One region of the Vibrio sp. RC2502 genome, then DNA from elsewhere that is predicted to be linked to it. Evidence: predicted binding sites of a transcription regulator. Region 1 holds the regulator's gene; each other region holds the start of a gene.
What was found. The regulator CRP, encoded in region 1, controls carbon source genes, mostly activating them, when cyclic AMP is high. The targets are predictions, from matches to a motif close to TGTGANNNNNNTCACA.

Region 1 (11,143 bases):
AAGTTGTGCGTGCGAGACAAGTCATGCATGGTAAAACATCGCCGATCCGCCACACGGGTCGCAGTGTGTTTAAAAATCTAAATAACCCACTTACGGTAACCCGCTACCACTCTCTCGTGGTGAAAAACGGCACGTTACCCGATGTGTTTGAATTGACTGCTTGGACGGAACTGCCTGATGGCAGCATGGACGAAATAATGGGATATCAGCACAAAACCCTGCCTATTGATGCTGTGCAGTTTCATCCAGAATCAATCAAAACTGAGCAAGGACATGAGCTGTTAGCCAACTTTCTTGCACGCAGAGCGATCTGATCTCGATCACTTTTCTTAACAAATTGTTCATCTTTTTGACGGTGTAAGTGGAATGCAAAACTATGCGTTTCATGGTTGATGGTCTGCTTATGCACGCCATTTTGACTCGTCTAACCCCTGTATTACATAACTTTTGTAAAAATTCACTTCTCTATTTTACTTTCTTGATGCATAAATACTCATAAGTAGTGATTAACGGCAGTTGCGCAGCAATACGAAAAGAATAAATCACTATTGAAATGGTTAATTAAATGTAAATACAATGCCGCAATAGCTTAAATGCAAAACATTATTTGCTGGCAACGATGGCCGGTTAAATTCGCTTATCTGCTACGCATGCGGTATCAAGAAGGAATGTGCAATGACAACGGAAATTAAAGTAGAGCGCGGTTTATTCGATGAGGTGATGGTACCTTGCTATAACCCGATGGAAATGATCCCTGTAAGAGGCAAAGGCTCACGTATTTGGGATCAGGACGATAACGAGTACATCGACTTTGCTGGTGGTATTGCAGTGAGCTGCTTGGGTCATTGTCATCCAGTAATGGTTGATGCGTTGACTGAGCAAGGCAACAAGCTGTGGCATCTAAGTAACGTGATGACGAACGAGCCGGCACTTCGCCTTGCGAAAAAGCTAACTGAAGTGAGCTTTGCTGAGCGCGTATTCTTTGCTAACTCGGGCGCAGAAGCAAACGAAGCGGCACTGAAATTAGCACGCCGTTACGCGGCAGATGTTCATGGCCCTGAAAAATCAGAAATCATCGCCTTTAAACAAGGTTTCCACGGTCGTACATTCTTTACTGTGACGGTTGGCGGTCAAGCGGCTTACTCAGACGGTTTTGGTCCTAAGCCAGGCGATGTTACGCATTTACCATACAACGATATCGAAGCACTTCAAGCACACATGTCAGATCGCACATGTGCGGTTATGATGGAGCCGCTACAAGGTGAAGGCGGTATCGTGCCACCAACTCCGGAATTTGCCCAAGCAGTACGTGAACTGTGTGACAAGCACAACGCACTACTTATCTTTGATGAAGTTCAAACGGGTAACGGACGTACTGGTCATTTCTATGCTTACCAAGGTCTAGGTATCACGCCAGACATTCTAAGCACAGCAAAATCACTGGGTGGTGGTTTCCCTATCGGTGCAATGCTAACAACAGCAAAACTGGCTGAGCATCTGAAAGTGGGCACTCACGGTTCAACATACGGTGGTAACCCATTGGCATGTGCAGTGGCAGAAGCGGTCGTTAACGAAGTGACAAAACCAGAAGTGCTTGCTGGTGTTTTAGAGCGCGAAGCGCTGTTCCGCGCAGGTCTAGAAAAGATCAATGCGAAGTACAACCTATTCTCTGAAGTTCGTGGCAAAGGTCTATTGCTAGGCGCTGCGTTGAATGAAGAGTGGCAAGGCCGTGCACGTGATGTGCTGGTTGCTGCAGGTAAACAAGGTCTATTGGTATTGGTTGCGGGTGCCAATGTCGTGCGTTTCACACCATCACTCGTTATCACACAACAAGAAATTGAAGAAGGCTTGGCGAAACTGGATAAAGCCATCGCGACTTTAGTTTAAGCGCGATATCAGTTTAAACGTCAACGCAGACACCCCCGTCAAGGATCTCTGATGGGGGAATTGTTCCTACAATATAGTTAGGATCTTCTTGCATCTGGAGGGAGTATTGATGCTAGTAGTTCGCCCTATCGCGATGTCGGATTACGACGCGCTGCACACTTGTGCGGTGGAGTCTGGTCACGGATTTACATCTCTACCGGTTAACGAAGAACTGTTAACCAATCGAATCAAACACTCGGAGTACAGCTTTGGTAAGCCCGACGTGACCGAGCCCGGTGACGAAGGCTACCTAATGGTGGGTTTTGACTCTGAATCGGGTGAGGTTGCGGGTACCACCGGAATCGAAGCATCTATTGGCTGGGACGTACCGTTCTACTCATATCACATCAGTAAAGTGGTTCACTCTTCGCCAAAACTCGGCGTAAATAACGTCGTTAAACTACTGACATTTGGCAACAACTACACGGGGAACAGTGAGATTTGTACGCTGTTCCTACGCGAAAAATATCGCCAGGGCTTAAATGGCCGTCTGATGTCTAAGTGCCGTTTTCTTATGATGGCGGAGCACCCAGAGCGTTTCTCTAAAACCATCTTTGCCGAGATGCGTGGCGTCTCTGATGCGAATGGTAATTCTCCATTCTGGCAATGGTTACAAGAGCATTTCTTCTCTATTGATTTCACACTTGCAGATTATCTTACCGGCATCGGCAAGAAAGGCTTTATCGCTGACTTGATGCCAAAGCTGCCAATTTACATCAACCTATTGAGCCCAGAAGCACAAGCGGTGATTGGCCAAGTGCATGACAACACGCGCCCAGCGCTGAAGCTGTTAGAGCGTGAAGGATTTACCAACCGTGGCTACGTCGACATCTTCGATGGCGGTCCAACGGTTGAGTGTGACTTACGCAATATCGAATCGGTACGTCATTCATTCCGTGCTCAAGTCAAAATCTCAGCGCATACCAGCACTCAAGACTTCTTGATGTGTAACTCGTCATTCGAGAACTTCCGTGCCGCTGCAGCAAAAGCCGCGTACGACGCAGAAACGCAAAGCGTTGTGTTGGCGCCTGAATTAGCTGATGCGCTCTTGGTGAAGGACGGGGATTTCGTTCGCCTTCTACCGCAGTAACAGACGACAGAATTTAAGGATAGTAACAATGACACATTGGATTGCAGGTGAATGGGTACAAGGTCAGGGTGAAGAGTTTGTGTCTCTGTCGCCGTACAACCAAGAAGTAATTTGGCGCGGTAACGGTGCAACGGCGGAACAAGTAGACCAAGCCGTTGCTGCAGCGCGTGCTGCGTTCGTCGAATGGAAAAAACGTCCATTCGCTGAACGCGAAGCAATTGTGTTGGCTTTTGCTGAAAAAGTGAAAGAAAACAGTGAAAAAATTGCCGAAGTGATCGCGAAAGAAACGGGTAAACCAATTTGGGAAACGCGCACAGAAGCGGCTGCAATGGCTGGAAAAATCGCTATTTCTATTCGTGCCTACCATGACCGTACTGGTGAAGCGACTCGCGAAGCAGCGGGCAACCAGATTGTATTGCGACATCGCCCTCTTGGCGTAATGGCGGTGTTTGGGCCATATAACTTCCCTGGTCACTTACCGAATGGCCACATCGTTCCTGCCTTGCTAGCGGGGAACACAGTTGTGTTCAAACCATCTGAGCAAACGCCTTGGACTGGCGAGCTAGCTATGAAATTGTGGGAAGAAGCGGGTTTGCCAAAAGGCGTGATCAACCTTGTTCAAGGTGCGAAGGAAACCGGTATTGCGTTGGCTGATGCGAAAGGTATTGATGGCATTCTGTTTACGGGCAGTGCGAACACGGGTCACATTCTGCATCGTCAGTTTGCAGGTCAACCAGGCAAGATGTTAGCGCTAGAAATGGGTGGCAACAACCCGATGGTCATCTCTGATAACTACGGTGATTTGGATGCAACGGTGTACACCATCATCCAATCGGCATTCATCAGTGCTGGTCAACGTTGTACTTGTGCTCGTCGTCTATACGTGCCGTTTGGTGAGAAAGGGGATGCTCTGATCACTAAGCTGGTGGAAGCGACGAAAAACATTCGCATGGATCAACCATTCGCAGAACCTGCGCCATTTATGGGCCCACAAATCTCTGTGGCTGCGGCGAAGTTCATTCTTGATGCGCAAGCAAACCTGCAATCTCTAGGCGGTGAAAGCTTAATTGAAGCGAAAGCAGGAGAGGCGGCGTTTGTTTCTCCTGGCATCATCGATGTGACTAACATTGCTGAGTTGCCAGATGAAGAATACTTCGGACCGCTGCTGCAAGTCGTGCGCTATGAAGGTTTAGATAAGGCCGTAGAGCTGGCGAATGACACGCGCTTTGGCTTGTCGGCAGGTCTTGTATCAACAGACGATCAAGAATGGGAATACTTTGTTGACCACATTCGCGCAGGCATCGTAAACCGCAACCGTCAATTGACGGGCGCAAGTGGTGACGCACCGTTTGGTGGCCCAGGTGCATCAGGCAACCTTCGTCCAAGCGCGTACTACGCGGCGGATTACTGTGCTTACCCTATGGCATCCATGGAAGGGCAGGAGACGGAATTACCTGCGACATTGAGCCCAGGCGTGACGCTTTAAGTTTCAATAACAGGGTCACGACCATGCATCGTGGCCCAATGTGCTGACGCATCATTTAGGTTTGGGTAGTACGCGTTGGCATTACACGGCAAGTGAGCACAGACTCAAAAAGCGTGTTTGACTGACTGACATTTACCGTCACAGGTTGATGGTTGCTCGTTCATTATTCTGGACAGCTTTTGGGCTGTGAACGAGCGACCACACTCTTATCTTAATCCTACATCTCGTAACAAGGAGTCGTTATGACGCCCGATGTGTTATTTGAATCGCTATGGCAAGACTACATCCAACGTCTTTGTCCTTCTGCTGCTAAGGTGCATCAGCTTCTACAAGAAGATGAGGCTCTGATTAATGATCATATTGCTTTACGCACTTTCAATGTTGAACCGCTAGGTATCGAGACATTGGCGAAACCGTTTTTAGCTGCTGGCTATAAAGCGTGTGGGGACTACGTATTTGAGAGCAAAAAACTGGTCGCAAAACACTATGAGCACCCAGATCCGAAGCAGCCTAAAGTCTTCATCAGTGAGCTGAAAGTCGAAGAGTGTTCGCCAGAGCTGCAAGATATTGTGGCGAAACTGGTTGCGCAAGTGGATGCTGAAAAACTGTCGGGCAGTGCATTTCTGCATGGCGGTCGCTTATGGGAGCTAAGCTTTGCTGATTACCAAACGTTGGCTAAAGAGAGCGAGTATGCGTCTTGGCTGGCCGCGCACGGTTATGGTGCTAATCACTTTACGGTGAGTGTGAATCAGTTGAATCAACACGATGAAGTCAAACAGGTTAACGACCATCTTCGTCAAGCAGGGTTTGTGATCAATGAGTCGGGCGGTGAGGTGAAGGGTTCACCGGAAGTGCTGCTTGAGCAATCGTCGACGATGGCAGACAAAGTGCCAGTGACCTTCGAAGAAGGTTCGGAAATTATCCCAGGTGGCTTTTACGAGTTTGCTAAACGTTACCCAATGGAGAATGGCGAGTTGTATCCAGGATTTGTTGCCGCTTCAGCAGACAAAATTTTTGAAAGCACTAATGGTTAAACGTACCAATGGCTAAACGCCATGGAATACCTTGGGCTAACCTGCTAGTTCGTTAGCCTCTTGCGACCTAGAGCCTGACTGCAAGGCAAATAAAAAGCCACCAATGTCGCCATTGGTGGCTTTTATAATTTTGTTCGTGTCACTCTAAATTGAGATTAACGAGTACCGTAAACCACGATAGTTTTACCGTGCGCAGAGATTAGGTTCTGCTCTTCTAGCATCTTCAAGATACGACCTACTGTCTCACGAGAACAGCCAACGATTTGACCGATTTCTTGACGAGTGATCTTGATTTGCATGCCGTCTGGGTGAGTCATCGCATCTGGTTGTTTAGCAAGGTTCAGAAGCGTCTGAGCGATACGACCAGTTACGTCTAGGAACGCTAGGTCACCCACTTTTTGGCTAGTTACTTGAAGACGACGAGCCATCTGCGCAGAAAGACGCATTAGGATGTCTGGGTTTACTTGGATAAGCTGACGGAACTTCTTGAAAGAAATTTCAGCAACTTCACAAGGAGATTTAGCGCGAACCCAAGCTGTACGCTCTTGGTCTTCTTCGAATAGACCAAGTTCACCAATAAAGTCACCTTGGTTTAGGTAAGAAAGAATCATTTCCTTACCTTCTTCGTCCTTGATAAGAACCGCAACAGAGCCTTTAACGATGTAGTACAACGTTTCAGCTTTTTCACCTGCGTGAATTAGCGTGCTCTTTGATGGGTACTTATGAATATGACAGTGTGAAAGAAACCACTCTAATGTTGGGTCGGTTTGAGGTTTACCTAGAACCATAATATCTCACTTCCTCTGCAGGGTACGCTTGCGCTATCCATATTTTAGCTAAGCCTGAATTAGGCTTACTAGAATAAGAGCACTTTTTATATGCTGCAAGCTCTCTTGTGTTTCGGTAAGAAATAGTATCCTTTTTCGAAAACGATTTCTTGATTTTAATCGTGCCATGATTGAGATTTTGTAAGCAAAACTGTGCACATGATCACGGTATGAAAAGTAAACATCTAGCCTGCTACGTTTTTAGCCAATTTTTCCTGTTTCAATCAGCTGTTGTAGGATAGGCCTAACTATGAGCTCCATTGCAAAGCTCATTTTGCCGCCTGGCACAACAATGGTGTTGTGGCGCGACATAAATGAGCCATCAATCATGGCCAGCAGATATGGGAAGTCGACATTCTTAATGCCGCGCAGACGAATCACCACAAAACTTTCATCTAAACTCGGAATGCCTTTGGCGTTAAGCGGGTTGGAGGTATCGACGGTTGGGACGCGTTGAAAGTTGATGTGAGTACGAGAAAACTGCGGAGTGATGTAATTGAGGTAATCGTCCATTGAGCGCACGATTGAGTCCATCACCGCTTCACGCGAATGGCCGCGATCGCGAGTGTCGCGCACGAATTTTTGGATCCACTCTAAGTTCACAATTGGCACCATGCCAATCAAGAAATCCACATGCTGAGCAACATTAACATCGCCATCAACCACACCACCATGCAGCCCTTCATAAAACAGCACGTCGCTGTTTTCAGGTAAGTCTTGCCACGGTGTAAATGTGCCTGGCATTTGATTGTAGGGAACTGCTTCGTCAAAGGTGTGCAGATAACGGCGCACACTGCCAGTGCCGTCATGACCGAACTTACGGAAAAACTCTTCTAATCCCGGGAAGTCATTCGCTTGCGGACCAAAGTAACTGATGTGTCGGCCTTGCTCGCGGGCTTTGCGAATTTCGATGTCCATTTCAGGGCGAGTAAAGCGATGGAAGCTGTCTCCTTCCACCCATGCCGGCCTGATGTTCATCATATTGAACATCTTGCGGAATGCTTCAGACGTCGTGGTTGTGCCGGCACCGGATGAACCAGTAACCGCAATGATTGGGTGTTTAGCTGACATGACAAACCTTGTCGAAAATTACGTACCTGTAAAGTGCAGCAGCGAACCGCTGCACGGTCGATAACCCACTATAGCATGTAACAACGACTTGTCATCGAGTGGGATACGGTAAAAATGTGAACGTGCTAAAACTTTGCTTTGAGTTGAATATCAACCGTTTCATGCAGTTCTGAGAACACGATGACGGCTTCACCTTTTTCTAGTTGCGTCTTCACTTGATCGATTTTGTTTTGCAGTGAAATTTCAACCGCGCCATAGTCGGTGCCTTCGCGTAGTACGAACTCACGAATTAGATTTTCCAGTGTTTCTGGCGCGATGTCTTGCCAAGGAATGATCATAAATACCTCAAACTTTTATGATGAAAGGCTAGTTTACTGTGTTCGCGGTTTGGATACAGCTGAAAGGTACTCTGCCGCGACACTTTCGTAGTACGCGGGCAGGGCTTCCTCTAACCAGAACTTTGGTTTTAATGCCGTACCAGTCAGAAAACCAACGTGTCCGCCGTGCTCAAACAGACGGTAATCAATGTTATCTGGCAGAACAAATTTGGGGATCACCTCTTCGGTCATGAACGGGTCGTCTTTGGCGTGGATGATCAAAGTTGGCAAGGTGATCTGCTGTAACTTGCTCAATCCTGAGCATTGATCGTAATAATCTTGTGCATCCTTAAAACCATGCAGAGGTGCAGTGATCAAGTCATCAAATTCGTACAGACGAGTAACGCGCTTGATGGAGTTGTACGACAGCGCCAATTCGCCATGCAGTAAATGATGTTTTTGTAGAGCATTCCGTTTGAGCGAAGAGAGTAGGTAACGGCGATACACTTTGGAAAAGCCCTGCTCAATTCGATTGGCACAAGCCGCCAAATCCAGTGGTGCAGAGACGATGGTGGCCGCTTTTAAAATCGGGTCATCTTTGTATTGTGCTAAGTAGTTCGCCAGCATATTGCCACCAAGGGAGATGCCGACGGCGACTTTTGGATTGTTTGGAAAGCGCAGATGAAGGTGTTCCAAAAAGAAGCGAGCATCCGTTACTTCTCCTGAATGGTATGCGCGAGCTTTTTTGTTCGGTTTGCCGCTACAGCCACGAAAATGCATCATCACCGATAACCAACCAGATTTCGCAAACGCATTCATCAGGCCGTTTGCATACGGGCTATAGAAGCATCCTTCCAAGCCATGAAACAAAACGAAGATGGGTTTGTTCTGCGCGGGTTCTTTGGTGGGATCTTCACTCCAAGCGAGATCGAGGAAGTCGCCATCGTCGGTATCCAGCGTCTGCCAAATAGGCGTAAACAGCGCTTTTTTACGAATAAAGCGCGGTAAAAGGGTCTGAAGGTGCGGGTTCTTGATCCCGGCGGCTGCGAAAAATTGTGTCATACCTAACTGCTCTTATATGGTCCTTCATGTCAGTTGAAGAACTTATTAATATAATCCTTTATAAAGATTATAGGTATTCTACAGCGTTATGAGTGTTTTGGTGGGTGAATGTTTGGCACAGGGATAGCAAAGGCTTGTTGCAAATGCTCTCCACCAAGCTGACGACAGTATCTGAGCGTGAGTGGATCGCCATCGTTTTTAATCAGTGTAAGTGAGTTAATACAGTCGACCAAATCGGCTTGTTGTTGCTTTTCGAGTTGCAGTTCAAACTGCAGGCTTTCTCGATATAACGCATCGTTCACTTGGGATTTTAGATGACGTCGCAGGTCGCGAAAAGAGTGCAGCAGCGTTTCACTACGGCCAAGACAGCTTTGGACTAAGTGCCAGTCTTTCTCTTGGAAGATAAGCTGCTGCTCGTCGAGCCAACGGAGCAGCAGTAATAGATTCACGTTACCGTGGTAATTGTTTTGCAATGATAAACACGCTTCTTTTACTTCTCGCACGCCATAAAACTGCAGGCTGAACTGCCAAAGGTGTTCTAGGGTAAGAGTGTATTCCGCGTGTTTGTTTGTCATTGGTTAAACTCTAGCTCCATCTGCTCCAGTTCTTCCTGAGCAGACATCCATTCCATTTCCACTTCTTCAAGTTCTGATTTGCTCGAAGCTTGAAGGGCCAGCACTTCATTTAGTTTAGCTTTATTTTCGGCTTCATACAGTGAGTTATCCGCCAATTGTTCTTCAGCCTCTGCCAGTGCTACACCTAACTTATCCATTTTATTTTCTAATTGTGTCAGGGTTTTGCGAATTGGCGCCGTCAGTTTACGAAATTCCGCTTCGCGACGTTTTTGCTCTTTCTTCGCAGCGGCACTGTTTGCGGTATCTTTAACTGGTTGCGACGCTTGTGCTTCTTTTCGCTCGGCTTTTTGTTGTTCAGTCAGCCACTTGTAGTAGTCGTTTAGGTCACCATCGAATGGCGCAACTTGACGATCATGCACTAAGTACAAATCATCGGTGGTTGCGCGCAGTAAGTAACGGTCGTGTGAAACAATCACCATCGCACCTTCGAACGTTTGCAGAGCCATGGTTAACGCTTGGCGCATGTCTAAATCTAGGTGGTTGGTTGGTTCGTCGAGTAGCAATAGGTTTGGTTTTTGCCACACGATCAATGCCAGCACCAAGCGTGCCTTTTCACCACCAGAGAACGGTGCGACTTTTTCTAGCGCTTTGTCGCCTTGGAAACCAAAACTACCTAGGTAATCGCGCAGTTGCTGCTCTGTTTGATCCGGTGCAATCTGCATCATGTGCTGCAGTGGTGTTTCTTCAGGGTGCAACGTTTCCAACTGGTGCTGAGCAAAGTAGCCGATCTTTACGCCTTGCGAATAGGTCAGATCGCCGCCTTGCGCTTTAAGTTCACCTGAAAGTAGTTTGATTAAGGTCGATTTACCTGCGCCGTTGCGGCCAAGCAAACCAATACGGCTGCCCGGTACTAAGTTCAGACGAATCTTTTCTAAAATTAGGTTGTCGCCGTACCCTGCCGATACGTCGTCCATCATCATGATTGGATTTGGCAGTGCAGCTGGTTGACGGAATTCAAAGCTGAATGGGTTATCGAACTGCGCGGGCAAGACTTTTTCCATGCGTTCTAGCGCTTTGATTCGGCTTTGCGCTTGGCGCGCTTTCGACGCTTTGTAGCGGAAGCGGTCGATGTAGCTTTGCATGTGCGACATTTGCTTTTGTTGTTTCTCGAACATCGCTTGTTGCAGCATCATTTTTTGCGCACGTTGATTTTCGAATGACGAATAGTTGCCCGTGTATTCGTTCAGCTGTTGGTTTTCTATGTGGATGATGCGACCAACGATCGGATCTAGGAAATCTCGGTCGTGCGAGATCAAGATAAGTGTGCCAGGGTAGTTTTGCAGCCAGCGTTCTAGCCACATTACGGCGTCCAAATCCAAGTGGTTGGTTGGTTCGTCGAGCAGTAGTAGATCGGAACGACACAATAGTGCTTGAGCCAAGTTAAGGCGCATACGCCAACCACCAGAGAACTGAGTTAAGTTCCAGCTCATCTGTTCTTGGCTAAAGCCAAGGCCGTCAAGCAATTCTGCCGCACGGGCACGGATGCTATAACCGCCAATGGTTTCGATCTTGCCGTGAATTTCTGCCACCAGCGTACCGTTGTCTTTTTCTTCGGCAACCGCTAGCTGTTGCTCAAGACCACGGTATTCGCGATCACCATCAATGACATATTCTAGTGCGCTGCGTTCTAAAGCAGGTGTTTCCTGCGCTACCCACGCCAATTCCCAATGCTGAGGTTGGCTGAACGAGCCCGCG
Region 2 (11,143 bases), 410 kb from region 1:
GCGCGTGGCTAGAAGTAAGAGAAAGTAACCATCCTGCGATTCATATTTATGAGCAAGCTGGTTTTAACGAAGTGGATCGTCGTTATGATTATTATCCAGCTAAAACAGGCAATGGAAAAGAAGACGCGATCATCATGAGTTATCTCTTCTTTAACTAGACGTACTACTCGGGAAGTTGCCCCTAAAGCAATAATAGGCGAGAATACCGCGCAAAATTGAATCTACAAAAAGCGTGTTTGCTTTTCAGCAGGCATTCAGACATCAAAGAAGACCAGTTTCATGTCAAATACACCTTTTCTAAGCGAAGTTTCTAAACGTAGAACGTTCGCTATTATTTCTCACCCGGATGCGGGTAAAACAACCATTACCGAAAAAGTACTTTTATTCGGAAACGCGATCCAAAAAGCAGGTACTGTAAAAGGTCGTGGTAATGCACAGCACGCAAAATCTGACTGGATGGAAATGGAAAAGGAACGTGGTATCTCGGTAACCACTTCTGTGATGCAGTTCCCGTACAACGATTGCTTAGTAAACCTGCTTGATACTCCAGGACACGAAGACTTCTCAGAAGATACTTACCGTACTCTAACGGCAGTTGACTCGTGTTTGATGGTTATCGATGCGGCGAAAGGTGTCGAGGATCGTACTCGTAAGCTAATGGAAGTAACACGTCTGCGTGATACGCCAATCGTAACTTTCATGAACAAACTTGACCGTGACGTTCGTGATCCAATGGAAGTATTGGATGAAGTAGAAAACGAGTTGGGTATGATGTGTGCACCGATCACTTGGCCAATTGGCTGTGGTAAAGAATTTAAAGGTGTTTACCACATTCACCGTGACGAAACGATCCTTTATGAATCTGGCCACGGTCATGAAATTCAAGAAGTTCGCATCATCAAAGGTCTGGATAACCCAGAACTTGATGAAAAAGTTGGTGAAAGCCTAGCGGCAAGCGTTCGTGAAGAGCTTGAGCTAGTAATGGGTGCATGTCCTGAGTTTGATAAAGAACTGTTCCTAACGGGTGAATTGACACCAGTTTATTTCGGTACTGCACTGGGTAACTTTGGTGTTGACCATATGCTAGACGGTCTGACTGAATGGGCGCCAGCGCCGAAAACGCGTCAAGCGGTTGAGCGTGATGTTGAAGCGACAGAAGACAAGTTCTCTGGCTTCGTATTCAAGATCCAAGCAAACATGGATCCTAAACACCGTGACCGTATCGCATTTATGCGTATCGTATCGGGTACTTACACTCAAGGTATGAAGATGAACCACGTTCGTCTAGGCAAGCAAGTAAGTATCTCTGATGCGGTAACCTTCATGGCTGGTGACCGTTCACGTGCAGAACACGCTTACGCGGGTGACATCATTGGTCTGCATAACCACGGCACTATTCAAATTGGTGATACTTTCACGCAAGGTGAGTCACTGAAGTTCTCTGGTATTCCAAACTTTGCGCCTGAATTGTTCCGTCGTATTCGTTTGAAAGATCCATTGAAGCAGAAGCAGCTACTAAAAGGCTTGGTTCAGCTTTCTGAAGAAGGTGCGGTACAGGTATTCCGTCCACTGCAAAACAACGATCTGATCGTTGGTGCGGTAGGTGTGCTTCAGTTTGACGTGGTTGTGGCTCGCTTGAAGTCAGAATACAACGTTGAAGCAATCTACGAAGGCGTTAACGTAGCGACAGCTCGTTGGGTTGAGTGTGGCGATGCGAAGAAACTGGATGAGTTCCAGCGTAAGAACCAAGCGAACTTAGCATTGGATGGTGGTGACAACCTAACGTACATTGCCCCAACTATGGTTAACTTGAACCTTGCAAAAGAACGCTTCCCAGACGTTGAATTCCGTGCGACTCGCGAGCACTAATCAACCGCCGCGTTAAAGCAACTAGATTTTAAAACGCCCTTGGCTATAGACTTAGTCAAGGGCGTTTTTATATAAGGAAGAAAAATGAACTGGTTCAAACGTGGGTTAAAGCGTTACGACGATTGGTGTAAACAAATGGGATTAACGCCAGATCAAAAACGCAGCTGCGTCCCTTATCGAAAAGATCCTGCCCATCAAAACGAAGAGAAGGGCGAAGCTCTGTCTTTTTCTGACTCTCCGTCTGCTGGCGTCGATAAAAAGTCTCAAGATGAAGTTCTTTGATACGCACTGCCACTTTGATTTTGATGTGTTTCAAGATGACTTTGCGCATCAACTTGAGCTTGCTCAAACGCAAGGCGTCGCAAGAATTCTGATTCCTTCCGTCGGCCCGCAAAATTGGGCTCGTATTCAAACGTTGGCAGAGCAACACGCCAATTTGTATTACGCGCTCGGTTTTCATCCGTATTTTCTAGAAGATAACGTTGAGCAGCACCTTTCAGAACTAGAACGCTATCTCAACCAAAAATCGCCACAGTGTGTGGCAATCGGAGAGTGCGGACTAGACTTTGCAGTTAACGTAGATCCTGAGCTACAAGAAAGGGCGCTTGAAACTCAATTTGAGCTGGCAAGGCGTTTCAATCTTCCTGTCATTTTGCACAGCCGGAAAGCACACAATCGACTCATTCAAATGGTCAAAGCGGCGAAGTTACCTCGTGGTGGCGTTTTGCACGCGTTTGCTGGTAGTTATCAGCAGGGGATGGAGTGGGTCAGATTAGGTTTTTTCATCGGTGTTGGTGGAACCATTACCTATCCGAGAGCCCATAAAACTCGCGACGCGATTCAAAGATTACCACTCGAAAATCTAGTTATAGAAACAGATGCTCCAGATATGCCTATACTTGGTTATCAAGGGGAGCCGAATCACCCTGCCAAACTCATTCATGTATTCAATGAGCTCGCAGAGTTGCATAGTGTGCGAAAGCAATCGATTGCCACTCAGCTGTGGGAAAATAGCAATTTTGCTTTCTCTATCTGTGAATAAAATCTAAAGATGTAGTCTGAAATAGAAAACGTTTCCCTGCTTATTGTGAGATAACTCACAAAGGTGGGTGAATCAATGATGAATCTTATAAGAAAGTGTGAGGGTGGCATTACTTTAATTGATTCTGCGTGAGTATAATTGCCCCCGCTTTATAGCTCCATTTTGTAACACGCCAATAAATAACTTATAAGGAAGTCATAAACTATGAGCCTGTTTATGAGCCTAGTCGGTATGGTAGTGCTTCTTGCTATTGCATTTGCATTTTCTAATAACCGTAAAGCTATCAATCTAAGAACTGTGGGTGGCGCATTCGCTATCCAATTCGCATTAGGTGCATTCGTACTTTATGTACCTTGGGGCCGTGATCTACTGAACGGTTTCTCTACTGGTGTTTCTAACGTTATCAACTACGGTAACAATGGTTCATCGTTCCTATTCGGTGGTCTTGTTTCTGACAAGATGTTCGAAGTATTCGGCGGCGGCGGTTTCATCTTCGCTTTCCGTGTTCTTCCTACACTGATCTTCTTCTCAGCACTGATTTCAGTTCTTTACTACGTTGGCGTAATGCAGTGGGTTATCAAGATTCTTGGTGGTGCACTTCAAAAAGCGCTTGGTACTTCTCGTGCGGAATCAATGTCAGCAGCAGCTAACATCTTCGTAGGTCAAACTGAAGCACCTCTAGTAGTTCGTCCATTCGTTCCAAAAATGACTCAATCTGAGCTATTCGCGGTAATGTGTGGTGGTCTAGCTTCTGTAGCTGGTGGTGTACTAGCAGGTTACGCATCTATGGGTGTTCCTCTAGAGTACCTAGTAGCAGCATCATTCATGGCGGCACCAGGTGGTCTACTGTTCGCTAAGATTCTTCACCCAGAGACTGATCAGCCTCACGAAGATATCGAAGAAGCAATGGACGGTGGCGACGACAAACCAGCTAACGTAATCGACGCAGCAGCGGGCGGTGCGGCTTCTGGTCTACAACTTGCACTAAACGTAGGTGCAATGCTAATCGCATTCGTTGGTCTGATTGCTCTAGTTAACGGTATGCTAGGTGGCATTGGTGGTTGGTTCGGCATGCCTGAGCTAACTCTAGAACTAATTCTAGGTTACGCATTCTCTCCACTAGCATTCCTAATCGGTGTTCCATGGAACGAAGCAGTTGTTGCTGGTTCATTCATCGGTCAGAAACTAGTTATCAACGAATTCGTTGCTTACTTGAACTTCACACCTTACCTAGGTGACAGCGCTCAAGTAGTAGCAGCAACTGGTGAAGTAATGTCTGAGAAGACAACAGCTATCATCTCATTCGCACTATGTGGCTTCGCGAACCTTTCTTCTATCGCGATCCTACTTGGTGGTCTAGGTAGCCTTGCACCAAACCGTCGTTCAGATATCGCTCGCATGGGCATCAAAGCAGTTCTTGCAGGTACGTTGTCTAACCTTATGGCAGCGACAATTGCAGGCTTCTGCCTAAGCCTTGCAGCATTTTAATTAGAATCGGTTCTTAATATATAGACGCCGTTTTAAACCATGCCCTGTAGCAAGAGATTGCTGCGGGGCATTTTTCGTTTTTCAGGACCAAAATTTTTACGCTGAGTAAACCCAAGACATTGGTTTACGCAGCGAATGGAATAGCGGCTTGGAAATTTTGAGATACAAACCGTTTGCGCTCTATTTGGTGCTACAGTTTTGCGGTGAATATCTATAATGTAGTAATCACGAGATCATGGTTACGATAACCACTTAATCATAGAGTGAATATTACATACTCGATGGGCAAATGAATTGCCCTGCAATATCAGATCTAATAGGCGTTTCGCTGTGTGATGTGATATTAAAGACACCGCAATCATAGATTGTTGTGCCATAGGCCAAACTGGTACTGTGCGGTGACAAGGATAGCAATTGGCATATGAATTTTTCGCTGTATATGCCGAGTCTTCAGGGAACCAAGTCCGTTCATAAATAGACTGTTTAGCCAATTTCTCACACTATCTCGACTTGTTGATTATAGTTAGAGAAGTGATGTGAGGCTGAGTAGTGAATTTTTTGAATATTGATCGGAGATAGAAATGAGCGATTTAAAAGCAGCAGCGCTACGTGCACTAAAACTTATGGACCTAACTACGCTGAATGATGATGACACTGATGCAAAAGTGATCTCACTATGTCATGACGCGAAAACAGCAGTAGGCAACACAGCTGCAATCTGTATTTACCCTCGCTTTATTCCTATTGCTAAGAAGACACTTCGTGAGCAAGGTACGCCAGAAGTTCGCATTGCAACAGTAACGAACTTCCCACACGGTAACGACGATATCGACATCGCAGTTGCTGAAACAAAAGCGGCTGTTGCTTACGGTGCAGACGAAGTTGACGTAGTTTTCCCATACCGCGCGCTAATAGCGGGTGATGAGAAAGTAGGCTTCGAGCTAGTTAAGCAATGTAAAGAAGCTTGTGGTGACATTCTTCTTAAAGTGATCATCGAAACTGGTGAACTAAAAGAAGAAGCACTAATCAAGAAAGCATCTCAAATCTGTATTGAAGCAGGTGCTGACTTCATTAAAACTTCAACTGGTAAAGTGCCAGTAAACGCAACACCAGAATACGCTCGCATGATGCTTGAAGTTATTCGCGACATGGGTGTTGCAGAAACTGTTGGTTTCAAACCAGCAGGTGGTGTGCGCACTGCTGAAGACGCAGCTGCATACCTAGCAATGGCTGACGAAATCCTAGGTGACAACTGGGTTGATGCTCGTCACTACCGTTTTGGTGCGTCTAGCCTGCTAACCAACCTACTAAATACATTAGAAGTATCGGACGACGTCGCTGATCCAACAGCGTACTAATTCCAATAATACGTCTGAACGGTAGCACCTAAACGGGTGCTACCAAACCTCTTCTATCCTACTACAACCATGGCTCAAAAGAGCTTGGGAGGCACTAATGTATTTACCACAAGAAATCATTCGTAAAAAACGTGACGGCGAAGTCCTAACAGCCGACGAAATCAACTTCTTTATTCAAGGCGTAGCGAACAACACGGTATCTGAAGGTCAGATTGCGGCGTTTGCTATGACGATTTTCTTTAATGAAATGACCATGGATGAGCGCATCGCCCTAACGTGTGCAATGCGTGACTCAGGCATGGTTATCGACTGGAGCCACATGAACTTCGGTGGTCCAATTGTCGACAAACACTCAACCGGTGGTGTGGGTGACGTAACTTCTCTGATGCTTGGCCCTATGGTGGCAGCATGTGGCGGTTTCGTACCTATGATCTCTGGTCGTGGCCTTGGCCACACAGGCGGCACGCTAGATAAACTTGAAGCGATTCCTGGCTACAACATCACTCCAACGAACGAAGTTTTTGGTCAAGTAACCAAAGATGCGGGTGTGGCGATCATCGGTCAAACGGGTGATCTTGCTCCGGCAGATAAGCGCGTGTACGCGACTCGTGATATCACGGCTACCGTAGACAACATCTCACTGATCACGGCATCGATCCTGTCTAAGAAATTGGCAGCGGGTCTGGAATCTCTAGTGATGGATGTAAAAGTCGGTTCTGGCGCATTCATGCCAACTTACGAAGCGTCTGAAGAGCTAGCAAAATCTATCGTTGCAGTAGCAAATGGTGCAGGCACGAAGACTACCGCAATCCTTACGGACATGAACCAAGTACTGGCTTCTTCTGCGGGTAACGCGGTGGAAGTTCGTGAAGCGGTTCGTTTCCTAACGGGTGAATACCGCAACCCGCGTCTACTTGAAGTGACGATGGCATCATGTGCTGAAATGCTCGTGCTTGGCAAACTTGCTGAGAACACAGACGACGCACGCGCGAAACTGATGGAAGTGCTAGACAACGGTAAAGCTGCAGCTTGCTTCGGCAAAATGGTTGCGGGTCTTGGCGGTCCAGCTGACTTCGTAGAAAACTACGACAACTACCTAGAAAAAGCAGAAATCATCAAGCCAGTTTATGCGACAGAAACAGGTATTGTCTCTGCAATGGACACGCGTGCTATCGGCATGGCTGTGGTTTCTATGGGTGGCGGTCGCCGTGTTGCAACTGATGAAATCGACTACGCAGTAGGTTTTGATAACTTCATCCGATTGGGTGAAGTCGCTGATAGCGATAAACCTCTAGCAGTTATCCACGCTCGCAGTGAAGAGCAGTGGGAAGAAGCGGCAAAAGCACTGCGCAGTGCAATCAAAGTGGGTGGTGAATACACGCCAACTCCAGAGGTTTACCGTCAAATTCGTGCAGAAGACATCTAAAAGATTAAGTAATTACATAAGGCCTACTCAACCATAATAATTCGCCGAGTGGGCCTAAGGAAAGAGCAATGAAAAGAGCATTTATTTTAGTACTAGACTCATTCGGTATCGGTGCAACTGCTGATGCAAAAGAATTTGGTGATGTAGGTTCAGACACTCTAGGTCATATCGCTGACCAGTGTGAAAAAGGCTTAGCAGATAACGACAAACGTCAAGGCGCACTTCGCCTTCCAAACCTATCTAAGCTTGGTTTGGCGATGGCACATAAAGAATCAACAGGTCGCTTTGCTCCTGGCCTAGACGCTGATGCAGAAATCATCGGTGCTTACGGCCATGCTGCTGAGCTTTCTTCTGGTAAAGACACTCCGTCTGGTCACTGGGAAATTGCTGGCGTACCAGTTCTGTTTGACTGGGGCTACTTCACAGATAAAGCAAACAGCTTCCCTAAAGAGCTGACTGACCGCATTCTTGAGCGTGCAGGTCTAGATGGCTTCCTAGGTAACTGCCACGCATCTGGTACTCAAGTTCTTGATGACCTTGGTGAAGAACACATGAAGACTGGCCAACCAATCTTCTACACCTCTGCGGACTCTGTATTCCAAATCGCATGTCACGAAGAGACATTCGGTCTAGATCGTCTACTAGAGCTTTGCCAAATTGCTCGTGAAGAACTAGAAGATTACAACATCGGCCGTGTAATCGCGCGTCCATTCATCGGTCCTGGTAAAGGTCAATTTGAGCGTACGGGTAACCGTCGTGACCTATCTGTAGAGCCACCATCAGCAACGGTTCTACAAAAGTTAGTCGAAGAGAAACAAGGCAATGTGGTTTCTATCGGTAAGATTGCAGACATCTACGCAAACTGCGGTATCACCAAGAAAGTGAAAGCGACAGGTATTCCTGCATTGTTCGAAGCAACGCTAGAGCAAATCAAAGAAGCGGGTGATAACACCATCGTATTCACTAACTTTGTTGATTTCGACTCCGCTTACGGCCACCGCCGTGATGTAGCGGGTTACGCTGCGGCGCTTGAGTACTTTGATGGTCGCATCAACGAAGTGCTCGAACTGATGGGTGAAGATGACGTGCTAATCCTAACGGCTGACCACGGTTGTGACCCAACATGGCCAGGTACTGACCATACTCGTGAGCACATTCCAGTATTGGTTTACGGTCAAAAAGTGCCAGCTGGCTCTCTTGGTCGCCGCGAAACGTTCGCAGATATCGGCCAAACATTGGCGAGCTACTTCGGTACTTCTCCAATGGATTACGGTAAGAATTTCCTATAATTAGGATATTAAAAACTAGGAGCTGAATGCTCCTAGTTTTATGTTTGCAGTATGCAAGTACTGCTTGTCGGAAATGAGAATACTCTGGCTTACATCGCCTTAAGCGCGGAGCGCTAGAGAAAGGTTAAGGAAAAGAAAAATGGCAACTCCACATATCAATGCTGAAATGGGTGCATTCGCAGACGTAGTACTGATGCCAGGTGACCCGCTACGTGCAAAATACATCGCAGAAACCTTCCTTGAAGATGTTGTTCAAGTGTGTGACGTGCGCAATATGTTCGGTTACACAGGCACTTACAAAGGCCGTAAAATCTCTGTGATGGGCCACGGTATGGGTATCCCATCATGTTCGATTTACGCGACTGAGCTAATCAAAGACTTCGGTGTGAAGAAAATCATCCGTGTCGGTAGCTGTGGTGCGGTGAATGAAGACATCAAAGTACGTGATGTTGTGATCGGCATGGGCGCGTGTACGGATTCAAAAGTAAACCGCATTCGCTTTAAAGGCCATGACTTTGCGGCTATCGCAGACTACAAAATGGTTCGTGCAGCAGAAGATGCAGCAAAAGCACGTGGTATTGATGTGAAAGTCGGCAACCTATTCTCAGCGGAGCTTTTCTACACGCCAGATCCAGAAATGTTCGACGTAATGGACAAGTACGGCATTGTTGGTGTTGAAATGGAAGCGGCGGGTATTTACGGCGTGGCAGCAGAATACGGCGCAAAAGCTCTGACAATCTGTACAGTTTCTGACCACATCAAAACTGGCGAGCAAACCACATCAGACGAGCGTCAAACAACATTTAACGACATGATGCTAATCGCGTTAGATTCAGTATTGCTAGGCGATGCAGAATAAGCGACAAAGATTCATCTTCGCTTTCAAGAACTAAAAAACAGCCCGCTCAAAGCGGGCTGTTTTTTATTTGAAGTTGGCTGTTGGAATTACTTGGTCAGCAGCAAGTTTTCGGCTTTTTTACGGCGGATCGGCTGTCTACGTAAAATCATAATAAACAACATGCCACACACAAAACTCATCAAGACCATCATGTACATGTAACGATCACTCTTACGATAATGGTGATCAGAAATCGCCGTCACTCGGCCTGTCTCAAACGTCACACGTACAAAACCAATCACAGCACCATCAGCTAGGACTGGCTCGACCAATTGCTGGCGACCAATAGATGCGGTGGCCAGTGGGGTATCTAATCCTAGGACTTCACGGACAGACAGCGCCTCGTCACTCGATGCCAATCGCACACCTTGTGAGTCATAAATCGTGGCATCAAATACCAAACGGTCTTGCGCGAGCTGGTTGGTCAGCTTGAGCAATCGCTCTTGGTCTTTGGTTAATATCATTTCGCTGGCAGACAAAGATGCCTGCGAGATCAAAACCTTGGTGAGTGTTTCAAGCTGCTGCGCTTGAATCTTCTCGTTGCCCTTACTGATCACAACACTGTTTTTGATGGTGATGAATAACATCACGCACAGTAGGATTAGTGCCAGAATTCGCAGGGCATTCCTTACTGAGAACAAGGATTCACTCATGCTCTTTACTCATCCATTTAAAACAAAACAAAGACTTGCCTTTTTAGTTTGTTGAGGTAACGTTTTAGCAAAGTCATAAGGGATTATATACATGGACGCGTCAAAAAGCTTGCCTATCAGAAAACATACGACACTTTTAAACCGACTGCCCGAAACTCGATTTGCTACCCAGTTAGATAAAGCGAAAGCGAATTGGATCGTTTTTGCTGAATATCTTTCCCCTCGCCATTTTGAAGATATCGACTTCTTTACTGGTTTCTATAACCCGGTGTTAGAAACATGGAAAGTCGGTCAGTATGAAGTAGCATTGATGGCGGGCGAATTAACATCTCAACACGAAACCATCTTAAAAAGCCTCAACATTGATTATGCTTCTCTGAATGAAGTGCCGGATCTCTCTGCGCCTGGCTTAGTGGTGTTCGATATGGATTCCACAGCGATTCAAATTGAATGTATTGACGAAATTGCCAAACTGGCTGGAGTAGGGGAAGAAGTCGCCGAAGTAACTGAACGTGCGATGCAAGGTGAGTTGGACTTTGAACAAAGCTTGCGTCAACGGGTTGGTAAACTAAAAGGCGCAGATGAAGCGATTTTAGAGCAAGTGCGTTCTGAGCTTCCATTCATGCCAGACTTTGAAGCGTTGATTGCGACCTTTAAAGCGCTCGGTTGGAAAACCGCCATTGCATCTGGTGGGTTCACTTATTTCTCTGATTACATCAAAGAGAAAGTCGGTCTGGACTTCGCTCGTTCAAATCAGCTTGAGATCATTGACGGAAAGTTAACTGGGCAAGTGATTGGTGACGTGGTATCTGCGCAAACCAAGTCCGATATTTTGGTTGAACTGGCGGATGAATACGAAATTGAACAGCATAATACCGTTGCCGTTGGTGATGGTGCCAACGACTTAGTGATGATGTCCGCCGCAGGCCTTGGTATTGCCTACCACGCGAAACCTAAAGTAGAAGCGCAAGCACAAACCTCGGTGCGTTTTGCTGGGTTAGGTGGGGTGCTCTGTATTTTGTCTGGCGCGCTCGTGAAGCAGCAAAAAATCAGTTGGAAAGCGAAGCCTTAATAGAATCAGAAAGAAAAACACCGCCTATCTTGGCGGTGTTTTTTATTC
Region 3 (11,143 bases), 800 kb from region 1:
GGAAATAGCGACTGGAAAAACTATCTAGCAACGAAGAAAGTTTGTGAAGCTCAAACAAAGCTGGGTACAAAAAGCCTGTACCCAGTGAGCGAATGCCAAGCAACTGCATCGCTGCTTGATTCGAAAGTAGGATTTGTCCATGGCTGGCATCTAGCACCAGCACTGGATAAGGCGAATCAGTAATAAGCTGCTTAAGTGCGTTTTGGAAACGAAAGTAGATAAGTGCTATCGCAATCGCACTGACTATCGATAGCAGGACAATATATCCATAACTCTCCTGCCCATTCCAAAGCCAATTAAGTAACTGATCCATTTTTCCACCTATAAAGCAAACTGCTAAAAATATATCAGTTATTTATTGAGCAATCTGCTTTTAATTCCGGCTTCGTGTAGATAAAAGGTTTTCCTATTAAGCTGCCTTGAGCGCCATCTTTATTTAATGCGCGACCAATTTCAGTCATGGCTAACCAACGGTTTTCACACCAAAGCGGGGACAACAACGTTGGACGACGAGCTGCGGAAGAGACACGATGAAACACAACATCAGCGGGCGTCATACGAATCATTTCACTGGCAATCGCAACATATTCTTCCAATTCAGGAGCTTCTAATCTGCCAGCTCTCCAAGCTTTCGCCATCGTACTGCCTTCCACAATATGCAGGCCATGTAACTTGATGCCATCAGTGCCCACGGCCAGCACTTTTTGCAGCGTTTCAATATTATCATCGCGGGTTTCTTTCGGTAATCCAACAATCAAATGAGTACAAACTTTGATCCCTAAGGCTCGAGCTCGCTGAGTGATCTCCGCATAACATTCAAAATCATGTCCGCGGTTGATGCGTTTGAGCGTATCGTTATTTGCTGTTTGAAGACCTAGCTCAAGCCAAATTTCATAACCTTGGTTTACATAATCCGACAGCAAATCTAATACGGAATCAGGTACACAATCCGGTCGAGTGCCTACGCACAGCCCCACAATATCAGCAGCTTTGAGCGCTTCTTCGTACATATTTTTCAGTACTTGCACTTCTGCATAGGTACTGGTGTAAGCCTGAAAATACGCCAGATATTTCTTCGCTCGATGGATTTCCCCAGCACGATCTTTCAACTGTTCATGAATACTTTTGATTTGTACTTCTTCGTCAGCAAACGAAGCCACATTACAAAATGTACAACCACCTCGGCCAATCGTGCCGTCGCGGTTTGGGCAACTAAAGCCACCATGTAAAGTCAGCTTATGGACTTTTTCGCCGTAACGACGCTGAAGATCTTGGCCTAGTGTATTGACCAACTCATGTAACTGCATAGATTCTCACCAATAGTAAACCGTAATAAATCTCACTACGATTTATGTAACTAAATTACATCCCTGCAAGAAAAAACAAACAATATTACTCAATTCAAACAACTCCCAATCGGTGTGAAATCAATAAACTTGCATAAATACAGACAAAAAAGCGTCATGTTGCGTAAATGTTAAACTAAAAATGCATATTTAAACGAAAAAATTGGGTCACAGAGGCGACTTTTCATTGCAATCCGAAGTAACAAAATTGTAGGATACTTACACAACCCCGCATTTTTTGTGACTTTTATTACAGCACGCACAGCGGGAATTGTCGGTGTTATCCCACTCCCACCTATATAAATCACTAAATAGTGAGAATAAATAAAGGGATATCACCAAGGATTGTTTTTCTCGCAATACTTTTCCTGCGAGATACGGAAAGGAATCAAGACCAGTCAACCTCGACTGGTGGCGATAATAAATATAAAGGACAAGACGCATCATGTGTCACAAGGCAACTTCGGTCTGCCTCGTACCTTTGCGTCGCATTGAACTGGAAGGATGTATCTATGGTAGATAGAGAGCAAAATTCACAGGGTCTATACACTCCGGAATTGGAGCATGACGCTTGTGGTATCGGTTTTGTTGCTCACCTTAAAAACCGTAAATCTCATGAAGTAGTGACTCAAGCATTGGATATGCTGGCTCGCATGGAACACCGTGGCGGTCAAGGTTGTGACCCATGCAGCGGTGACGGTGCGGGTATTTTGTTGCAAAAACCTCATGAATTCCTATTAGAAGAGGCCGTTAAACTAGGCATTAAACTGCCTTCGTTTGAAAAGTATGGCGTTGGTGTCGTTCTTTTCCCAAAAGACGAATACAAACGCGAACAATGCCGTGACATTTTAGAGCGTAATGCCAAACGCTTAGATCTCGAAGTCATCGGCTACCGCGTATTACCAACCGACAACTCCATGATTGGTGCCGACCCTCTAAGCACAGAGCCTCAATTTGAGCACGTGTTTATCTCCGGCGGTCCTGGCATCACACCTGAAGAGCTAGAACGCAAACTTTACGTACTTCGTAATTACACCGTACGCGTTTGCCTAGAAAGCGTTTCGAACATTGGTGACGACTTCTACATTAACTCAATGTCTTACAAGACATTGGTGTACAAAGGTCAGTTAACGACAGAGCAAGTGCCTCAGTACTTCCTCGACCTGCAAAACCCGACCATGGTGACCGCTCTGGCACTGGTACACTCTCGTTTCTCTACCAATACCTTCCCGAAATGGCGTCTTGCACAGCCTTTCCGTTACATCGCTCACAACGGTGAAATCAACACAGTTCGCGGTAACTTGAACTGGATGAAAGCCCGTGAAGCGATCCTAGAATCAGACCTGTTTACTCAGGCTGAAATCGACATGCTTCTTCCTATCTGTCAGGAAGGCAGCTCGGATTCATCAAACTTTGATATGGCACTTGAGCTCCTAGTTCTTTCTGGTCGTAGCCTGCCACATGCCTTAATGATGATGATCCCTGAAGCATGGCAAGAAAATAAAAACATGGATCCTAAGCGTCGCGCGTTTTACCAGTACCACGCAAACATTATGGAACCGTGGGATGGCCCGGCATCTGTCTGTTTTACCGATGGTGTTCAAGTAGGTGCAACGCTCGACCGCAACGGTCTACGCCCTTCTCGCTACACAGTGACCAAAGATAACTTCCTAGTCATGGCATCAGAATCTGGCGTAGTGGATATTGCACCAGAGAACGTAGAGTTCCGTGGTCGTCTGCAACCAGGTCGTATCTTCGTTGCGGATCTAGAGCAAGGTCGCATCATTTCTGATGAAGAAGTGAAAGACACCATCGCAACGGCACAACCTTACGAGAAGTGGGTAGAAGAAAACCTACTGAGCTTGAAGAAGCTGCCTGATGCGAGCAACCAGTTCAGCCAACCTAAGCCAGAACATCTTCTACACCGTCAACAAGCGTTTGGCGTAAGTACTGAAGAAGTGAACGAAATCATCGTTCCAATGGCAAATGAAGGTAAAGAACCGCTATCTGCAATGGGTGCAGACTGGCCGCTGGCCGTGCTGTCACACCAGTCGCAACATCTTTCAAACTACTTCAAGCAGTTGTTTGCGCAGGTAACCAACCCACCGATCGACCCGATCCGTGAGCGTATGGTTATGTCGCTGAATACTTACTTGGGTAAAGACCAAAACCTTCTGACTGAAACGCCACTTCACTGTCAGAAAGTGGAATTGGAATCGCCAGTTCTGGCTAACTCTGAGCTTGAGAAACTGCGTGCTATCGACAACGAACACCTGCAAGCCAAAACGCTGGATATCGTGTTCCAAGCCAGCGAAGACCAAGGCAAGCTAGAGCGTGCACTAAAACGTATCTGCCAATACGCTGAAGATGCCGTTATCGATGGTTACTCAATCATCCTACTGACTGACCGTGCAGTGAACTCAAACCACGCGGCGATCCCAGCAATGCTGGCAGTTGGTGCAGTACATCATCATTTGATCCGCAAAGGTCTACGTGCGAAGTGTGACATCGTGGTTGAAACCGGTGACGCGCGTGAAACGCACCACTTTGCAACGCTACTTGGTTACGGTGCGAATGCGGTTAACCCTTACCTAGTGATTGAAACCATCATTGAACTTCAACGTACTAAGAAGTTGGATCCAGAAACGAACCCTCGCGATCTGTTCAACAACTACCGTAAAGCGATCAATGGCGGTCTTCTGAAGATCTTCTCGAAGATGGGTATCTCAACCCTGCAGTCGTACCATGGTGCGCAAATCTTCGAAGCATTGGGTATCCACAAATCAGTGGTAGACAAATACTTCACTGGTACGGTTTCTCGCATCCAAGGTTTGACTCTGGATGACATCGCGAAAGAAGTGTTGATTCGCCACCGCATCGGTTACCCACAACGCGAAATCCCAATTCAAATGCTGGATGTGGGCGGTGTTTACCAGTGGAAACAACGTGGTGAGAAACACCTATTCAACCCAGAAACCATCTCTCTACTCCAGCAATCAACTCGCAACAAAGATTACGAGCAGTTCAAGCAGTATGCGAGTGCCGTCGATAAACAAGGTGACAACGCGGTAACGCTACGTAGCCAACTGGAATTCATCAAGAACCCTGCGGGCTCTATCTCTATCGATGAAGTAGAACCAATCGAAAGCATCGTGAAACGCTTCGCGACAGGTGCAATGTCATTCGGTTCTATTTCTTACGAAGCTCACTCCACACTGGCTGTTGCGATGAACCGTCTTGGCGCGAAGTCCAACTCAGGTGAAGGTGGTGAAGACCCAATGCGCTTTGAGCGCAAAGAAAATGGTGATTGGGAACGCTCTGCAATCAAACAGGTGGCTTCTGGCCGTTTCGGCGTAACCTCTTACTACCTAACTAACGCTGAAGAGCTGCAAATCAAAATGGCTCAAGGCGCGAAGCCGGGTGAAGGTGGTCAGCTACCAGGTGATAAAGTGGATGACTGGATCGGTGCCACTCGTCACTCGACTCCAGGCGTCGGTCTGATCTCACCACCGCCACACCACGATATCTACTCAATCGAAGATTTGGCTCAGCTGATCTACGATTTGAAAAACGCCAACCGCGCTGGTCGTGTAAACGTGAAACTGGTATCGGAAGCGGGCGTAGGTACGATCGCATCTGGTGTAGCGAAAGCGAAAGCGGACGTAGTACTGATCGCTGGTTTCGATGGCGGTACCGGTGCTTCACCAATGTCTTCTATTCGTCACACCGGCCTTCCTTGGGAGCTAGGTTTGGCAGAAACCCACCAAACGCTACTGAAGAACGGCCTACGTAACCGTATCGTTGTTCAAGCAGATGGTCAGATGAAGACACCTCGTGACCTTGCAGTCGCAACACTACTAGGTGCAGAAGAATGGGGCGTAGCAACCGCCGCATTGGTGGTTGAAGGCTGTATCATGATGCGTAAGTGTCATAAGAACACCTGTCCTGTTGGTATCGCGACTCAGAACAAAACACTTCGCGAGCGCTTTGATGGTCGCGTAGAAGACGTCGTAACCTTCTTCCAATACATGGCCCAAGGTCTACGAGAAATCATGGCTGAACTTGGCTTCCGCACTATCGATGAGATGGTAGGGCAAGGTCAAAAACTGAAAGTTCGCCAAGACGTTTCTCATTGGAAGTACAAGAACCTGGATCTATCTCCTGTACTTCATGTTGAACAGCCTCGCGAAGCTGATGGCGTGTTTAACCAAGCGCAGCAGAACCACAACCTTGAAGCAGTACTAGACCGTAAGCTGATTCAAGCCGCAATTCCAGCTCTAGAAAAAGGTGAAGCAGTAAATGCTGACTTCCCTATCGTTAACACAGACCGCTCTGTCGGAACCATGCTGTCTAACGAAATTTCGAAAGTGTACAAAGACCAAGGTCTACCTCAACCAATGAATGTCAAATTCAAAGGTTCTGCGGGCCAATCTTTCGGCGCATTCCTCGCTAAGGGCGTGAAGTTCGAAGTGGAAGGTGATGCAAACGACTACTGGGGTAAAGGCTTATCTGGCGGTACTTTGGTGCTCTACCCTGACGCGAAATCGAGCATTGTCGCAGAAGACAACATCGTAGTTGGTAACGTATGTTTCTACGGTGCAACTTCGGGTGAGTCTTTCATTCGCGGTATGGCAGGTGAGCGTTTCTGTGTTCGTAACTCAGGCGCGAAAGTGGTTGTAGAAGGTGTCGGTGACCACGGTTGTGAATATATGACGGGCGGTGCAGCCATCATCCTGGGTTCAACAGGTCGTAACTTTGCTGCAGGTATGAGTGGCGGCGTGGCTTACGTATGGGATAAATCGGGTGACTTTGAGTCAAAACTGAACCCAGAGCTCGTTGACTTAGACCCAATCGAGCAAGAAGACAAAGATCTATTACTCGACATGCTAACCAAGCATGTTCAATTCACAGGAAGTGAAGTCGCTCAGTCTTTCCTAGATAACTTTGAAGCAAGCCTAGCCTCTATGGTTAAGGTGATGCCGCGTGACTACAAAGCGGTTCTTCAAAAGCGTAAAGCTGAGGAGGCTCAGTCTCAAGGAAATGAAACTCAAGCGGAGGCAGTGTAATGGGTAAGCCTACTGGATTTTTAGAGCATGGTCGTGAACTACCACAGAAGATCGACCCAGCTGAACGTATCAAGAACAACAAAGAGTTCGTTCTGAACGAGGAGTTTGGTAGCAAAATCAATACTCAGGCTTCTCGTTGTATGGATTGTGGTGTGCCGTTTTGTCATAACGGCTGCCCTATCGGCAACATCATCCCAGAATTTAACGATGCGGTTTATCGTGATAGCTGGGAAGAAGCATGGAACATTCTAAGTTCAACCAACAACTTCCCGGAGTTTACTGGTCGAGTTTGTCCCGCTCCTTGTGAAAGTGCATGTGTGCTTGGCATTAACCAAGACCCAATCACTATCTGTAATATCGAGAAAACCATCGTGGAAACGGCGTACCGTGAAGGATACGCCAAACCAAAAACTCCGCGTTCTCGCACTGGTAAAACAGTCGCTATTATTGGTTCTGGCCCTGCGGGTCTTGCGGCTGCCGAGCAGCTAAACAGCGCAGGCCATACCGTGACCGTATTCGAGCGTGACGAGAAAGTGGGTGGTCTGCTGCGTTTCGGTATTCCAGATTTCAAACTGAGCATGGAAGTCATTGATCGTAAGATCAATCTAATGACAGAAGCTGGCGTTGAGTTTAGAGTAAATCAACACGTTGGTGTCGATGTAAACGCGCAACAACTGCGTCAAGAGTACGATGTGGTACTGCTGACTGGTGGCTCAACCGTTCCTCGCGATCTTCCTGTTCCGGGACGCGATCTAAAAGGCGTGTACTTTGCAATGCAGTTCCTCGGACAAAACAATCGCCGAGCAAACAACATGGATCTAAAAGGTGAAGAAATTCACGCAGCAGGAAAACATGTTGTCGTAATCGGTGGTGGTGATACTGGTTCAGACTGTGTGGGTACATCAAACCGTCACGGCGCAGCAAGCATAACTCAAGTTGAAATCATGCCGATTCCACCAGAGAAGCGCCCTGCCAATATGCCTTGGCCTCAATACCCAATGATCCTACGCACTTCGACTTCTCATGAAGAAGGTGTCGATCGTCACTGGAACATCTTGACCAAAGAGTTCATCGGTAACGACAAAGGTGAAGTTACAGGTCTTCGTCTTGCAGATATCGTTTGGGAAGATGCGAAACCAGGCGAGCGCCCAAGCTTTAAAGAAGTAGAAGGCAGCGAACGCGTGATCCCATGTGACATGGCTTTCCTAGCGATGGGCTTCCTGCACCCAGAACCAACTGGCGTGCTTGCTCAACTGGATATCGTACTCGATGATCGCGGCAACGTTGCAACGCAAGGTTTCGCGACGAATCAAGAAGGCGTATTCGCCGCAGGTGATATGCGTACAGGCCAATCTTTGGTGGTTCGTTGTATCAACGAAGGTCGCGAATGTGCTCGTGCTATTGATGAATACCTGATGGGTGGCACTAACCTTGAAGCAAAAGCAAATTCGCTAATGCTTTCAGCATAAAGGGGGCATTCACGCTTCCTTCTTTCAAAGTCATCACTTAGCCATCAGCGATATCGATGGCTAAAGACCAAGAAAGAAAACAATTCCTTCCAATCTTTATCTTTTGACCAGCATTTTATGCTGGTCTTTTTTATTCCTCCCAGCATCAAATGTTACTTTTTTGTAACAATCAATTTTCTATCCCATTGAAATCATTACACTATTTTAGGTAATTAAACGGTAAATCGCATATTCACGTGATTATCCACTAATAACTTGACCTTTTTTACAATAAGCTATAGCTTGTGAAGTTGATGAAAATAAAACACACAAATTTTGTTAAATATTTTTCTGAATTAACTGAATAAATACACACAAAAAATATAAAAGTGACGCATAGTTAGTCATCACTATCAACGTAAGCAGTGTTGATGTATCTGTCGGGATGACAGATAAGCAAAGGGAGAATTGCAATGGCTCTTTATGATCCAAGTCTTGAGAAAGACAACTGTGGATTTGGCTTGATCGCACATATGGAAGGCGAGCAAAGCCATAAGCTGGTTCGTACAGCAATTTCTGCACTTGACCGAATGACCCACCGTGGTGGTATTGCCGCCGATGGTAAAACAGGTGATGGTTGTGGTCTTCTTTTACAAAAGCCCGATTCCTATTTACGCCTTATCGCCGAAGAGAATGGTTTCAACCTAGGCAAACAATATGCCGTAGGGATGCTTTTCTTCAGCCAAGATCCGGTTAAAGCTCAATTATCTAAAGACATCGTCAATAAAGAACTCGCTCAAGAAACCTTAACGGTTGCGGGTTGGCGCGAAGTTCCAACAAATTCTGCAGTACTCGGCCCGATTGCGGCCAACTCACTGCCCAATATTCAGCAAGTCTTTATCTCAGCTCCAGCGGGCTGGCGTGAGCGCGACATTGAACGCCGTCTCTATATTGCCCGTCGCCGTATTGAAAAACAGATCACCGAGGATCCTGATTTCTACATCTGTAGCTTATCGACGCAAGTGCTGGTGTACAAAGGTTTGTGCATGCCTGCAGATTTACCTCGCTTCTACCTTGATCTTGCTGATCTACGCATGGAATCCGCTATCTGTCTGTTCCACCAGCGTTTTTCAACCAACACTCAACCTCGCTGGCCACTGGCGCAGCCGTTCCGTTATCTTGCTCACAACGGTGAGATCAATACCATTGAAGGCAACCGCCAATGGGCCCGAGCGCGTGCTTATAAGTTCTCTTCCCCATTGCTGCCCGATTTACAAACCGCAGCTCCGTTTGTAAATGAGACTGGTTCGGATTCTTCAAGTCTGGATAACATGTTGGATCTTTTCTTGGCAGGCGGCATGGATATCTTCCGAGCCATGCGAATGCTTGTTCCACCAGCATGGCAAAATCACCCAGATATGGATCCCGATCTACGAGCCTTCTACGATTTCAACTCCAAACACATGGAGCCTTGGGATGGCCCAGCAGGGATCGTACTTTCCGATGGCCGCTACGCAGCATGTAACCTCGACCGAAACGGTCTGCGCCCAGCTCGCTACGTGATCACAAAAGACAAGTTAATCACGCTGGCTTCTGAAATCGGTATTTGGGATTACGCACCAGACGAAGTTGCGAAAAAAGGTCGTGTTGGCCCTGGTGAGTTGTTAGTTGTCGATACTCGTAAAGGTAAACTGTGGCAATCAAGCGAGATCGATAACGATCTCAAATCTCGTCACCCATACCGCGAATGGATGGAAAACAACGTTCGCAAACTAACGCCATTCTCTCAGTTACCTGAAGATCAAGTGGGTGAGCGAAGCTTCGATGAAGATTTGCTTAAGACCTATCAAAAGCAGTTCGCCATGACCAATGAAGAAGTGGATCAGGTTCTGCGCGTACTTGGCGATATGGGTCAAGAAGCCGTAGGCTCTATGGGCGATGACACGCCAATGGCAGTACTGTCTTCGAAAGAGCGTTTGGTTACCGATTACTTCCGCCAGAAGTTTGCTCAGGTCACCAACCCGCCTATCGATCCACTACGTGAAAAGCATGTTATGTCGTTAGCCACCAGTATAGGTCAGGAGATGAACGTCTTCTGTGAAACCGACGGCCACGCGCATCGAGTGACATTTGATTCTCCAGTGCTACTTTACTCTGACATGCAGCAGTTGCTTGAGCTGGGTGACGATCACTACCGCAATACCATTCTCGACATAAACTACGATCCACAAGAGAAAGATCTCAAACAAGCGATCGATGACTTATGTGATCAAGCTGAACAAGTGGTGCGAGAAGGTACCGTCTTAGTGGTTCTTTCCGACCGCGCATTAGTTAAAGGCAAATTGCCAATTCCAGCCGCCATGGCTGTCGGCGCCGTGCAAACTCGCTTAGTTACAGCCAACCTTCGTTGTGATGCCAACATCGTCGCGGAAACCGCAACCGCACGTGATCCTCATCAATTTGCCGTATTGCTAGGCTTTGGCGCTACGGCGGTTTATCCGTATCTAGCTTATGAAGCTTTAGGCAAATTGATTGACGATGGTGCCCTAGATAAAGACTACCGCGATGTTATGCAGAACTATCAGTATGGCATCAACAAAGGCTTGTACAAAATCATGTCGAAGATGGGTATTTCGACCATCGCCTCTTACCGTTGCTCACAATTGTTCGAAGCTGTTGGGTTGAGCCGGGAAGTGGTCGACTTGTGCTTTAAAGGCGTAACCACTCGCATCGAAGGCGCAAACTTTGATGATTTCCAACAAGATTTAACCAACTTGTCCCGCAAGGCGTGGGCAAAACGTAAATCGATTGAACATGGCGGATTACTCAAATACGTACATGGCGGTGAGTACCATGCCTACAACCCTGATGTGGTAGGTACACTGCAAAAAGCGGTGAAATCTGGTGAAAGTAACGATTACCAAAGTTTTGCCAAACAAGTAAACGAGCGCCCTGTCGCGATGTTGCGTGACCTAATGACACTGAAAAAAACTGACTCGCCATTGCCACTTGAACGAATCGAACCTAAAACAGAATTGTTCAAACGTTTTGATTCTGCCGCCATGTCTATCGGAGCGTTGAGCCCAGAGGCACACGAAGCACTTGCAACGGCGATGAACCGTCTTGGTGGTTACTCTAACTCTGGTGAAGGTGGTGAAGATCCTCGTCGTTTTGGCACCGAGCGTAACTCGCGAATCAAGCAGATCGCGTCAGGCCGTTTTGGGGTTACGCCTCATTACCTAACCAATGCAGACGTACTGCAAATCAAGGTTGCACAAGGAGC

Region 2: the regulator CRP is predicted to act here: its motif matches at 2,956-2,971, upstream of ACYJZR_RS11995 (NupC/NupG family nucleoside CNT transporter).
Region 3: the regulator CRP is predicted to act here: its motif matches at 1,586-1,601, upstream of gltB (glutamate synthase large subunit).

Annotation. Positions count from the first base shown of each region.
Region 1 covers NZ_CM141453.1:2,985,583-2,996,725, reverse strand. Annotated here, with positions in the region: gene ACYJZR_RS13955 (aminodeoxychorismate/anthranilate synthase component II) at 1-314, shown strand, start outside; gene ACYJZR_RS13950 (aspartate aminotransferase family protein) at 676-1,887, shown strand; gene astA (arginine N-succinyltransferase) at 1,997-3,016, shown strand; gene astD (succinylglutamate-semialdehyde dehydrogenase) at 3,045-4,502, shown strand; gene ACYJZR_RS13935 (DUF1338 domain-containing protein) at 4,745-5,536, shown strand; gene crp (cAMP-activated global transcriptional regulator CRP) at 5,692-6,324, opposite strand; gene ACYJZR_RS13925 (phosphoribulokinase) at 6,565-7,434, opposite strand; gene ACYJZR_RS13920 (YheU family protein) at 7,560-7,772, opposite strand; gene ACYJZR_RS13915 (hydrolase) at 7,806-8,813, opposite strand; gene ACYJZR_RS13910 (TIGR02444 family protein) at 8,900-9,388, opposite strand; gene ACYJZR_RS13905 (ABC transporter ATP-binding protein) at 9,385-11,143, opposite strand, start outside.
Region 2 covers NZ_CM141453.1:2,575,974-2,587,116, reverse strand. Annotated here, with positions in the region: gene rimI (ribosomal protein S18-alanine N-acetyltransferase) at 1-158, shown strand, start outside; gene prfC (peptide chain release factor 3) at 280-1,869, shown strand; gene ACYJZR_RS12005 (DUF5363 family protein) at 1,954-2,151, shown strand; gene ACYJZR_RS12000 (TatD family hydrolase) at 2,138-2,911, shown strand; gene ACYJZR_RS11995 (NupC/NupG family nucleoside CNT transporter) at 3,116-4,399, shown strand; gene deoC (deoxyribose-phosphate aldolase) at 4,981-5,757, shown strand; gene deoA (thymidine phosphorylase) at 5,855-7,183, shown strand; gene ACYJZR_RS11980 (phosphopentomutase) at 7,252-8,472, shown strand; gene deoD (purine-nucleoside phosphorylase) at 8,612-9,331, shown strand; gene ACYJZR_RS11970 (YtjB family periplasmic protein) at 9,418-10,023, opposite strand; gene serB (phosphoserine phosphatase) at 10,115-11,095, shown strand; gene ACYJZR_RS11960 (PilZ domain-containing protein) at 11,138-11,143, opposite strand, start outside.
Region 3 covers NZ_CM141453.1:476,617-487,759, reverse strand. Annotated here, with positions in the region: gene ACYJZR_RS02285 (sensor domain-containing diguanylate cyclase) at 1-313, opposite strand, end outside; gene mnmL (tRNA modification radical SAM protein MnmL/YtqA) at 348-1,307, opposite strand; gene gltB (glutamate synthase large subunit) at 1,859-6,412, shown strand; gene ACYJZR_RS02270 (glutamate synthase subunit beta) at 6,412-7,881, shown strand; gene gltB (glutamate synthase large subunit) at 8,334-11,143, shown strand, end outside.